Regions from separate parts of the Marinococcus tarijensis genome, predicted to be linked through region 2. Evidence: riboswitches for the same ligand, from Rfam matches in the RefSeq annotation. Region 2 holds a riboswitch; the other holds the start of a gene.
The links. A riboswitch is a leader RNA that binds a small molecule or an ion and turns the genes downstream of it on or off. The one in region 2 is predicted to bind S-adenosylmethionine.
Positions count from the first base shown of each region.

Region 1: linked by a shared signal. The riboswitch ahead of metK (methionine adenosyltransferase) and the one ahead of ACTTK7_RS05775 (methionine biosynthesis PLP-dependent protein) in region 2 are both predicted to bind S-adenosylmethionine.

Region 1 is NZ_JBQOJA010000034.1:14,309-18,729, reverse strand. It holds gene putP (sodium/proline symporter PutP) at 1-1,026, shown strand, start outside; gene metK (methionine adenosyltransferase) at 1,078-2,292, opposite strand; SAM riboswitch class I at 2,444-2,551, opposite strand; gene ACTTK7_RS14935 (thiol-disulfide oxidoreductase DCC family protein) at 2,599-2,994, opposite strand; gene pckA (phosphoenolpyruvate carboxykinase (ATP)) at 3,174-4,421, shown strand, end outside.
Region 2 is NZ_JBQOJA010000007.1:64,863-69,283, forward strand. It holds gene ACTTK7_RS05770 (bifunctional homocysteine S-methyltransferase/methylenetetrahydrofolate reductase) at 1-634, opposite strand, end outside; gene ACTTK7_RS05775 (methionine biosynthesis PLP-dependent protein) at 661-1,764, opposite strand; SAM riboswitch class I at 1,857-1,965, opposite strand; gene ACTTK7_RS05780 (hypothetical protein) at 2,024-2,188, opposite strand; gene prsW (glutamic-type intramembrane protease PrsW) at 2,212-2,859, opposite strand; gene ACTTK7_RS05790 (asparaginase) at 2,963-3,937, shown strand; gene ACTTK7_RS05795 (YpdA family putative bacillithiol disulfide reductase) at 3,971-4,421, opposite strand, start outside.

The sequences.
Region 1 (4,421 bases), on a different contig from region 2:
GTCAGCTCCTTCGGCCTTTCCTATCAGGCAGCTCTTTGGATCGGCGGTGCTGTTATTATTACCTATACGTTTCTCGGCGGATTTATGGCCGTCAGCTGGACTGACTTTATCCAGGGTATTCTAATGTTTTTGGCGCTCGTTGCTGTTCCGATCGCTGCCGTTATAGAAATTGGCGGATGGGGCAATTCTGTTCAGACCGTGGCATCCATTAATCCGGATGCGTTAAGTGCCTTTACGAATGTGAGTGTTATTTCTGTGGTCTCCCTGCTTGCCTGGGGGCTGGGCTACTTCGGCCAGCCGCATATTATTACCAGGTTTATGGCGATACGTTCCGAAAAAGAAATTCCAATGGCCCGGTTTGTAGGCATGAGCTGGATGGTTATTTCTCTGCTCGGTGCTATTTTTACAGGGTTTATCGGCATTGCCTACTTTTCAGGGAACGCCCAGCTAGGAGAAGGGAACCAGGAAACGGTCTTTATTATGTTTACACAGGTACTGTTTAACCCATGGGTGTCCGGGGTTCTTCTCGCAGCGATTCTGGCTGCTATTATGAGCACAGTGGATTCCCAGCTGCTTGTATCCTCAAGTGCTCTTGCGGAAGACTTTTATAAAGGGATGCTCCGTCCTAAAGCTTCTGACCGCGAGCTCGTCTGGGTCGGCCGGATTGGCGTTATCGTCATCGCCCTCATCGCCCTGCTCCTCGCCTCCAATCCGGGAAGCACGGTACTTGAACTTGTAAGCTACGCATGGGCCGGGTTCGGTGCAGTGTTCGGGCCTGCGATGCTTTTCTCCTTATTCTGGCGCCGGACAAGCATGTGGGGTGTACTTGCCGGGATGATCGCCGGCGGTGCCACTGTAATCATCTGGGTCCAGCTTACCGGAGGGCTGTTTGACCTTTATGAAATAGTACCAGGCTTCTTCATCAACGTCTTAATCATTATTGTCGTCAGCCTGCTCGGACCGAAGCCTTCAGACAAAATTAAAAATGAATTTGACTCTGTGGGAACATACACGGAGAAAAACTGAGCAAAAAAATACCCGCTTCCTGATGTAAACAGGAGCGGGTATTTTGTATATTTACTTCTGTTTTTCGGTGAATGCCTGTTCCTGAAGCGCTGCCGCTTTGTCCGTGCGTTCCCAGGGCAGATCAACATCATGACGTCCAAAGTGGCCATAAGCGGCTGTCTGCCTGTAAATCGGCCGGCGGAGATCAAGCATTTTGATGATGCCGGCCGGCCGGAGATCAAAGTTTTCATTAGCAAGCTTTACGAGCACCTCTTCTGATACTTTTCCCGTACCAAACGTAGCGATCGATATGGAAACCGGCTGAGCTACTCCGATCGCGTACGCAAGCTGAACCTCGCATTTATCGGCAAGTCCTGCTGCAATAATATTTTTAGCTACATACCGGGCTGCATACGAAGCGGAGCGGTCGACCTTTGTCGGGTCTTTACCGGAAAACGCACCGCCGCCGTGACGGGCATAGCCTCCGTACGTATCAACAATGATTTTTCGCCCGGTAAGCCCGGCGTCTCCCTGCGGTCCGCCAATGACAAAGCGGCCGGTCGGGTTTATGAAATAGTTGGTTTTAGCGTCGAGAAGCTCTGCCGGCACTACCGGCTCGATAACGTATTTGTGCATATCCTCTTCAATCTGTGCAAGCGTTACGTCATCCGAATGCTGGGTGGAAATAACGATCGTTTCCACCCGGAGTGGCTTCCCGTCGTCTCCGTATTCCACAGTAACCTGCGTTTTCCCATCGGGACGCAGATACGAAAGATTGCCGTCTTTCCGAACTTTTGTTAACTGGCTTGCCAGCTTGTGTGCAAGCGAAATCGGCAACGGCATGAGCTCATCGGTTTCGTTATCTGCATACCCAAACATCAAGCCCTGGTCTCCCGCTCCGATCGATTCCAGTTCATCCTCGGTCATCGATCCTTCACGGGTTTCAAGCGCCTCATCAACACCCTGGGCAATATCGGCCGACTGTTCATCTATAGACGTCAAAACCGAGCACGTTTCGTAATCGAAGCCGTATTTTGCCCGTGTATAACCGATATCTTTCAAAGTTTCCCTGGCAATTTTAGGAATATCCACGTATGTAGATGTCGATATTTCTCCTGCCACCAATACGAGACCAGTGTTTACTACTGTTTCCGCTGCCACCCGGGCATTCGGATCATCCTTTAAAATTGCATCCAAAATCGCGTCGGAAATCTGATCACACACCTTGTCCGGATGCCCTTCTGTAACAGATTCCGACGTAAATAAACGTCGTCCAATTGTAGACACGCTGCTGCCTCCTTTTTAACTGCCTGCTACGGTTGTACTCTCCCATTCTTGGGGTAGACGAAAAGAAAACGGCAGTAGGCCGTTGTGTACAGGAAAAGCCCCTTGTCCCAAAAAATTGAGGGAAAAGGGGCTGTCAGTTCAGCTTTTTCGCCTCTTATCTTTCAAGGCATCTGTCTGCCTCTCCAGGTTAGCACCTTTCCGTTACCGGATGGTTGCTGGGCTTCTCAGGGACTGTCCCTCCACCTGCTCAGGATAAGAGTATCCGTTCGTACAAAATCTTAACGCAAACCCTATTTGATGTCAAACCTAGTGCCCTCCCCGCTGACATGTTTTGTCATCGCAAAGGAAATGAAACCACTGATACCGATTAACAGAAACAGTGTGATACAGCTTGCGGCCAAGCGTTTCTACTCCCGGCAGTAAAAATACTGCCTTCAGCGGCTTCAAAGCCGGAATAGTATAACATAATTTTTTCACCGTATAATAACCAGCGTATACGTACGTATTGTCCTCAACACTGTGCATCTGTTCTTCAAGCGGTTCTCCCTTGAGCATCGGGTACTTTTCAAATAAATCCTCATCATATATAGGCTTCCAATTCACCCTGTTCGTCTTATCTATCGCTGAAAGATAAGTATGGAACCTGGTGCATAACGGACAATCACTATCATAGAATACAATAAATTCCGGTTGTCGTTCCATAGTTGTTCCCCTTTCATTGCTTTCTTACATCTTTTCCCTCTCAGGTCTAAAAATATTCATGAACTTTTTTAATGAATAAGTATGTACTATTAAACTAAATGTGTTACACTATTTTATATTCTATCCATCATTCGTGATGAATAAATCCAACTTCCCCCTCATTAAAGGAGTGATTGTTTATGAAGCCGCCGTTCGCTTCCAAACCCGAAACAAATCTATTGAATGAAGCGCACGTCCAATGGAATCTCTCTGTCCCTGCGCTTGTGAAGCGCTCGCTGGCTCTACAGGAGGGCTCACTTACAGCAGAAGGTGCTCTTGCCGTGAAAACAGGCAAATATACCGGACGGTCGCCAAAGGATAAATATATTGTCGATGAGCCCGGCAGTTCTCCTTATATTGACTGGGGAAATGTAAACCAACCAATGTCCGAAGAAGTGTTTGAACGGCTTTATAAAAAAGTGATGGCTCATTTGAACAGTCAGAATGAAGTATTCGCAAGCGACGCTCTGGCCGGGGCCGACCCTGACTACCAGCTTCCTGTCCGGGTCATCACCTCCTGCGCCTGGCATCAATTGTTCGCCCGGCAGCTGTTTATCCGACCAGACGGAAGAGAAAATCCTTCTGCTCCACCCTTCACACTCATAGCTGCACCGGAATGCAAAGCAGACCCTGAGACAGACGGCACCTCGTCGGAAACATTTATCGTCATCAGCTTTGCACAGCGCAAGATTTTAATCGGCGGCACAGAATACGCCGGGGAAATGAAAAAATCGATCTTTTCTGTCATGAACTACCTGCTCCCTGAACAAAACGTACTTCCGATGCACTGCTCGGCAAACATTGGCAGTGACGGTTCAAGTGCTTTGTTTTTCGGCCTTTCCGGTACCGGAAAAACAACCCTTTCCGCAGATCCTTCCCGGCTTTTGGTCGGCGACGATGAACACGGATGGTCCGAAAACGGTATTTTTAATATTGAAGGCGGATGCTACGCCAAATGCTCGAACCTTTCCAAACAGAAAGAACCACAGATCTGGAACGCTATCCGTTTTGGCGCTGTACTTGAAAACGTTGGTATAGACGATGCCAGCGGAAAAGTTGACTATACGGATACTCAGATTACGGAAAACACAAGGGCGGCTTATCCGATTGAACATGTCGATGGGATTGTCCCCTCCGGCACAGCCGGCCATCCCTCGGCGATCATCTTTTTAACCGCAGATGCATTCGGCGTTCTTCCGCCAATCAGCAGACTCACGAAGGAGCAGGCCATGTACCATTTCCTCAGCGGCTACACAAGCAAGCTCGCCGGCACGGAAAGAGGCGTCACTTCTCCGGAAGCAACCTTCTCCACCTGCTTTGGGGCACCGTTTCTTCCACGACAGGCTTCCGTCTATGCAGAAATGCTCGGTGAAAAAATCGATGAACAC
Region 2 (4,421 bases):
ATTTCAATATATGATACGGACCCATCCGGCAGTTGAGTCCCACCACTGAAGCGCCGGCATCCTCGAGCCGGCTGAAGGCTTCACTGATCTGCACTCCCCCGTGCATGACGCCGACATCCCCAAGCGCCACCTGGGCAATTACAGGAATCTCTTCATCTTTACTGCGGATGTAACGGACAATCTGCAGAAGCTCGGGGAGATCGTAAAACGTTTCGAGCAGCAGACCATCCACCGGTTCAGCCAAAAAGACATTCACCTGTTCCTGCAGCGCCTGACTCAGAAACTCATCTGAATGTTCGCTCACCTGAACGCCTTTTATCCCTCCGACTGTAGCAAATACATACGCCGATCCGCCGGAAGCATTCCTCGCCAGCCGCACGCCGGCCCGGTTAATATCCTGTACTTTATCTTCAAGGCCGTAGCCTTCAAGCTTCACCCGGTTCGCTGCGTAGGTGTTTGTCTGCAGAATATCCGCCCCGGCTTCTGCATATTCCCGGTGAGCATGCTCCACCGCCTCAGGGTCCGTCAAATTCATAGCTTCGAACGAGCCCTTATAGCCCTTCTGGTAAAGATATGTGCCCATGGCCCCATCGCCGATCAAAATCGAGGAATCGAGTTTTTCGAGTACGTTCATAGCTTTGCCCCTCTCCTGCCTATGAGTTACAGCGCTCTGAGCGCCTGTTCGAGATCTTCAATTAAATCGTCCTTATTCTCTATGCCGATACTGAAGCGGAGCAGGCGGTTATCCACACCGTTATGGACCCGTACTGCTTCCGGCATATCTGCATGCGTCTGCGTGGCGGGGTACGTAATAAAGCTTTCGACTCCGCCCAGACTTTCTGCGAATGTGATAATTTTAATGTTTCGTAAAAATGAATCCACCCACTCTTCGTTTTCAAGACGGAAGGAAAGCATGCCTCCCCGCCCCGAATAAAGTACGTCTGTTATCTTTTCGTGACCGCTGAGATACTCTGCGATTGCTTTGCCGTTTTCTGTATGCTGCTTCATGCGGAGATTCAAGGTTTTCATCCCGCGCATGAGCAGCCAGGAATCAAACGGGCTTAAAATTGTTCCCATACCGTTTTGAAGTGCCCCAATTTTTTCAGAAAGCTCGTCTACGTTGGATACAATCAGTCCGGCAATCAAATCATTGTGGCCGCCTAAATATTTCGAAGCCGAGTGAACCACAATGTCAGCACCTTCCTCTATTGGACGCTGAAGCACCGGGGTATAAAACGTATTGTCCACGATAAGCCAGGCACCGTGCTTTTTCGCAAGCAGCGAAAGCTCCTTCAGATCCGCTTCGTGCATCAGCGGGTTCGTCGGCGTCTCAATAAACAGCGCCTTTGTTTTATCTGTTATCAGCTGCTCAAATGCTTCGAGATCCCTAGGGTCACCGTATGTAACCGTGACGCCCCAGTGCCGCCACCCTTCTTCGAACAGACGGTACGTCCCGCCGTAAATGTCGCTTGTTGCAATCACTTCATCACCGGTTTCAAATATCGCAAACAGCGTCTGGATCGCAGCCATCCCCGAGCTGAGGGCAAACCCGTGTTTACCTCCTTCAAGCGCGGCGATACCGTTTTCAAGCAGGTCTCTCGTCGGGTTGGCTGTCCGGGAATAATCGTACCCTGTGGATTCTCCAATGCCCGTATGCTTATACGCTGTGGAAAAATAAACAGGAGGATTGATCGCTCCGGTCCGCGGGTCGGAATTATTACCCAGTTGTGCCAGGATGGTTTCTATCTGCAGTTGCTTTGACATGTCACAGCCCTCATTTCTTTAAAATTAATGCATTAAATGTACGAAAAGGCCTTCTTCCTTAGACAGAAGAAGACCTTGGCATGCAATACTTCCTCTCATCTCGCAAGCACAGAGCTTGCAGGAGTTAGCACCTGACCGCATCACCTGCGGCTGGTTGCTGAGACTTCCAAGGGCCGATCCCTCCATCTCTCTTGATAAGAAACGTTATATGATTACTTTCCAAAGTACATGAAACGAATCGATATTGCAAGTAACCTTTTTATTCCGGTGCAATATCAACATGCAGCTGGTTTTCATTGCCGCAGACGCAGCGGCGAAAACCCGTTTTCATCTCCCCGGCCTTGTTCTTTCTGCCGCGGAGAATGTACTTTTCCCCGCATTTTGGACAGCGGATAACAACGCGGTAACGGCGGTCTTCTGACATAGTAGCTTCGTCCTTTCGAGTTGTTATTTCGCATTGGCTTTATTTGCTTTCGACAACGCAAACCACCACAAAAATAGCATGAACGGAATAAGATAATACAGAATGTTGCCTAAAGAAGCACTTAATATATAGTCGTACAGCCCGTGGAAGATAAGCGGAATCGCAAGAGCAAGAAAAAAAGAGAAGATGCGCCTGCCGTAACGGGAGGCGCGCTTCGCTGATACCGCATAGTAACCCATAATCACACCCAGGAGCGCGTGCACCGTTACCGGCAGCAGGGCCCTCGTGACAGCCGTTTCAATGCCGTTTGCAATTAAGTACAGGATATTTTCAAGCGAAGCGAAGCCAAGCGACAGGGACAGCCCGTAAATAACGCCGTCGTAAGTATTTTTAATCGGGGCAAATCGAAGCACAAACGTATACAGGAGGAAAAACTTGATGCCTTCCTCAAGCAGGGCAGCCTGGGTATACTGCGCCGCAAAAAGCGGCATGCTTACCCCTTCTGTTTCAAGCGCATGTTCGATCACAAGCACCGGGAATACAATCAGCACCCCTATGACAAACGCACGGATGACCGGCAGCCTCCGTTCCACGTCCGCCCGGCGTTTTAATGTGAAATATATCAGTAAAGCAACAGCCGGTGCCAAAGCCGCCATAATCAGTGCGATCACCTTTCGTTCTCACCCTCTCTTGTTAAACGTATCGTATCATGCTATGTTCAAATTCGTAAAAGAATCAAGCCAGCCACAGCCCGGCCGACGAGGAGGAATTGAAATGAAAAAAATACTAGTTATCCACACAGGCGGCACGATCGCCATGACCCAGACGGAGGAAAGCGGTGTGGAGCCGGGGCTTCACAACCCTTTAAGCCACTGGAGCCGCATCGCCAATCAAATCGCTGAAATTGTTACGAGCGATTTCCTGCACCTCCCGTCTCCCCACATTACTCCGGAGCACATGCTTTCTTTACACGAGCACATGCTTGAAAAGCTTTCCGGGGATACATATGACGGTGTCGTTATTACGCACGGCACCGACACCCTGGAAGAAACTGCCTATGCGCTCGATCTTTTTCATGACAAAGACCTGCCGGTGGTAGTGACAGGCGCCATGCGTTCAAGCAATGAAATCAGCGCTGACGGCCCCCAGAATTTCCTGGCGGCTGTCCGTACTGCCGCAAGCGAGAAAGCGCGGGGTATCGGCGTTCTCGTCGTTTTAAACGAAGAGATCCATTCTGCAAAAAACGTGACAAAAACCCATTCGTCCAACATTGCCACATTTCAGAGTCCTCAATACGGTCCGCTTGGCTTTGTGACGAACAACGAAATATTTATCCATCACTACCCGGCAAGTCGCGAGCATTTTTCGCCGGTCAATATGAATAAGAAGGTTCTCCTTTTAAAAATGGCAGCCGGCATGGATGCTGCTTTGCTTTCCCCGCTGCTCGACCAGCCGCTTGACGGTATTATTGTTGAAGCATTCGGCCAGGGCAACATTCCTCCAACCATCGTGCCGCTCCTTGAGGATTCGATCGCCAAACAGGTGCCCGTGGTCCTCGTCTCCCGCTGCCACAGCGGTGTCGTCCAGGCTACCTACAGCTATGAAGGAGGCGGCTACCAGCTGAAGCAAAAGGGCGTTATCTTTACAAACGGGCTGAACGGCCAGAAGGCGCGCCTGAAGCTGCTCGCTGCCCTCGATGAAAAACGGCCGCTCCAAGCTATCCGCGACTGCTTTGAAAACATTGAGTAGCATACCCTGTACACTAAAAAAGCCACCAGTTTATTAAAACGAAGTGGCTTTTTTTCGTGCTATATTTTCCGCTATTTTTTCTCCATGAAAGCGCCCGTTTTCGATAAATATCTCATTCGCTTCATCCCCTGCGGCTATAACTCCCGCAATATAAACGTTTTCCCGGTTTGTTTCCATCGTTTCCTCATCAAAGGACGGACGGCCCGACTGTTCATCCACAGCAATACCGAGCTGGCGGAAAAAAGCTCTCGACGGATGATAGCCGGTCATGGCGAAAACAAAATCAGCCGGCACGGAATGGGAGGTGCCCCCCTGTTCATAAATGACCTGGTCGGGCTCAATACGCACGACGTCTGATTCAAATTCCATTCGGGCTGCGCCGCGCCGGACCATCGCCTGAAAATCAGGGAGGATCCACGGCTTAATGCTTTTGGAATACTCCTCTCCCCGGTAGAGAACCGTCACCTGAGCGTTCACCTGCTCA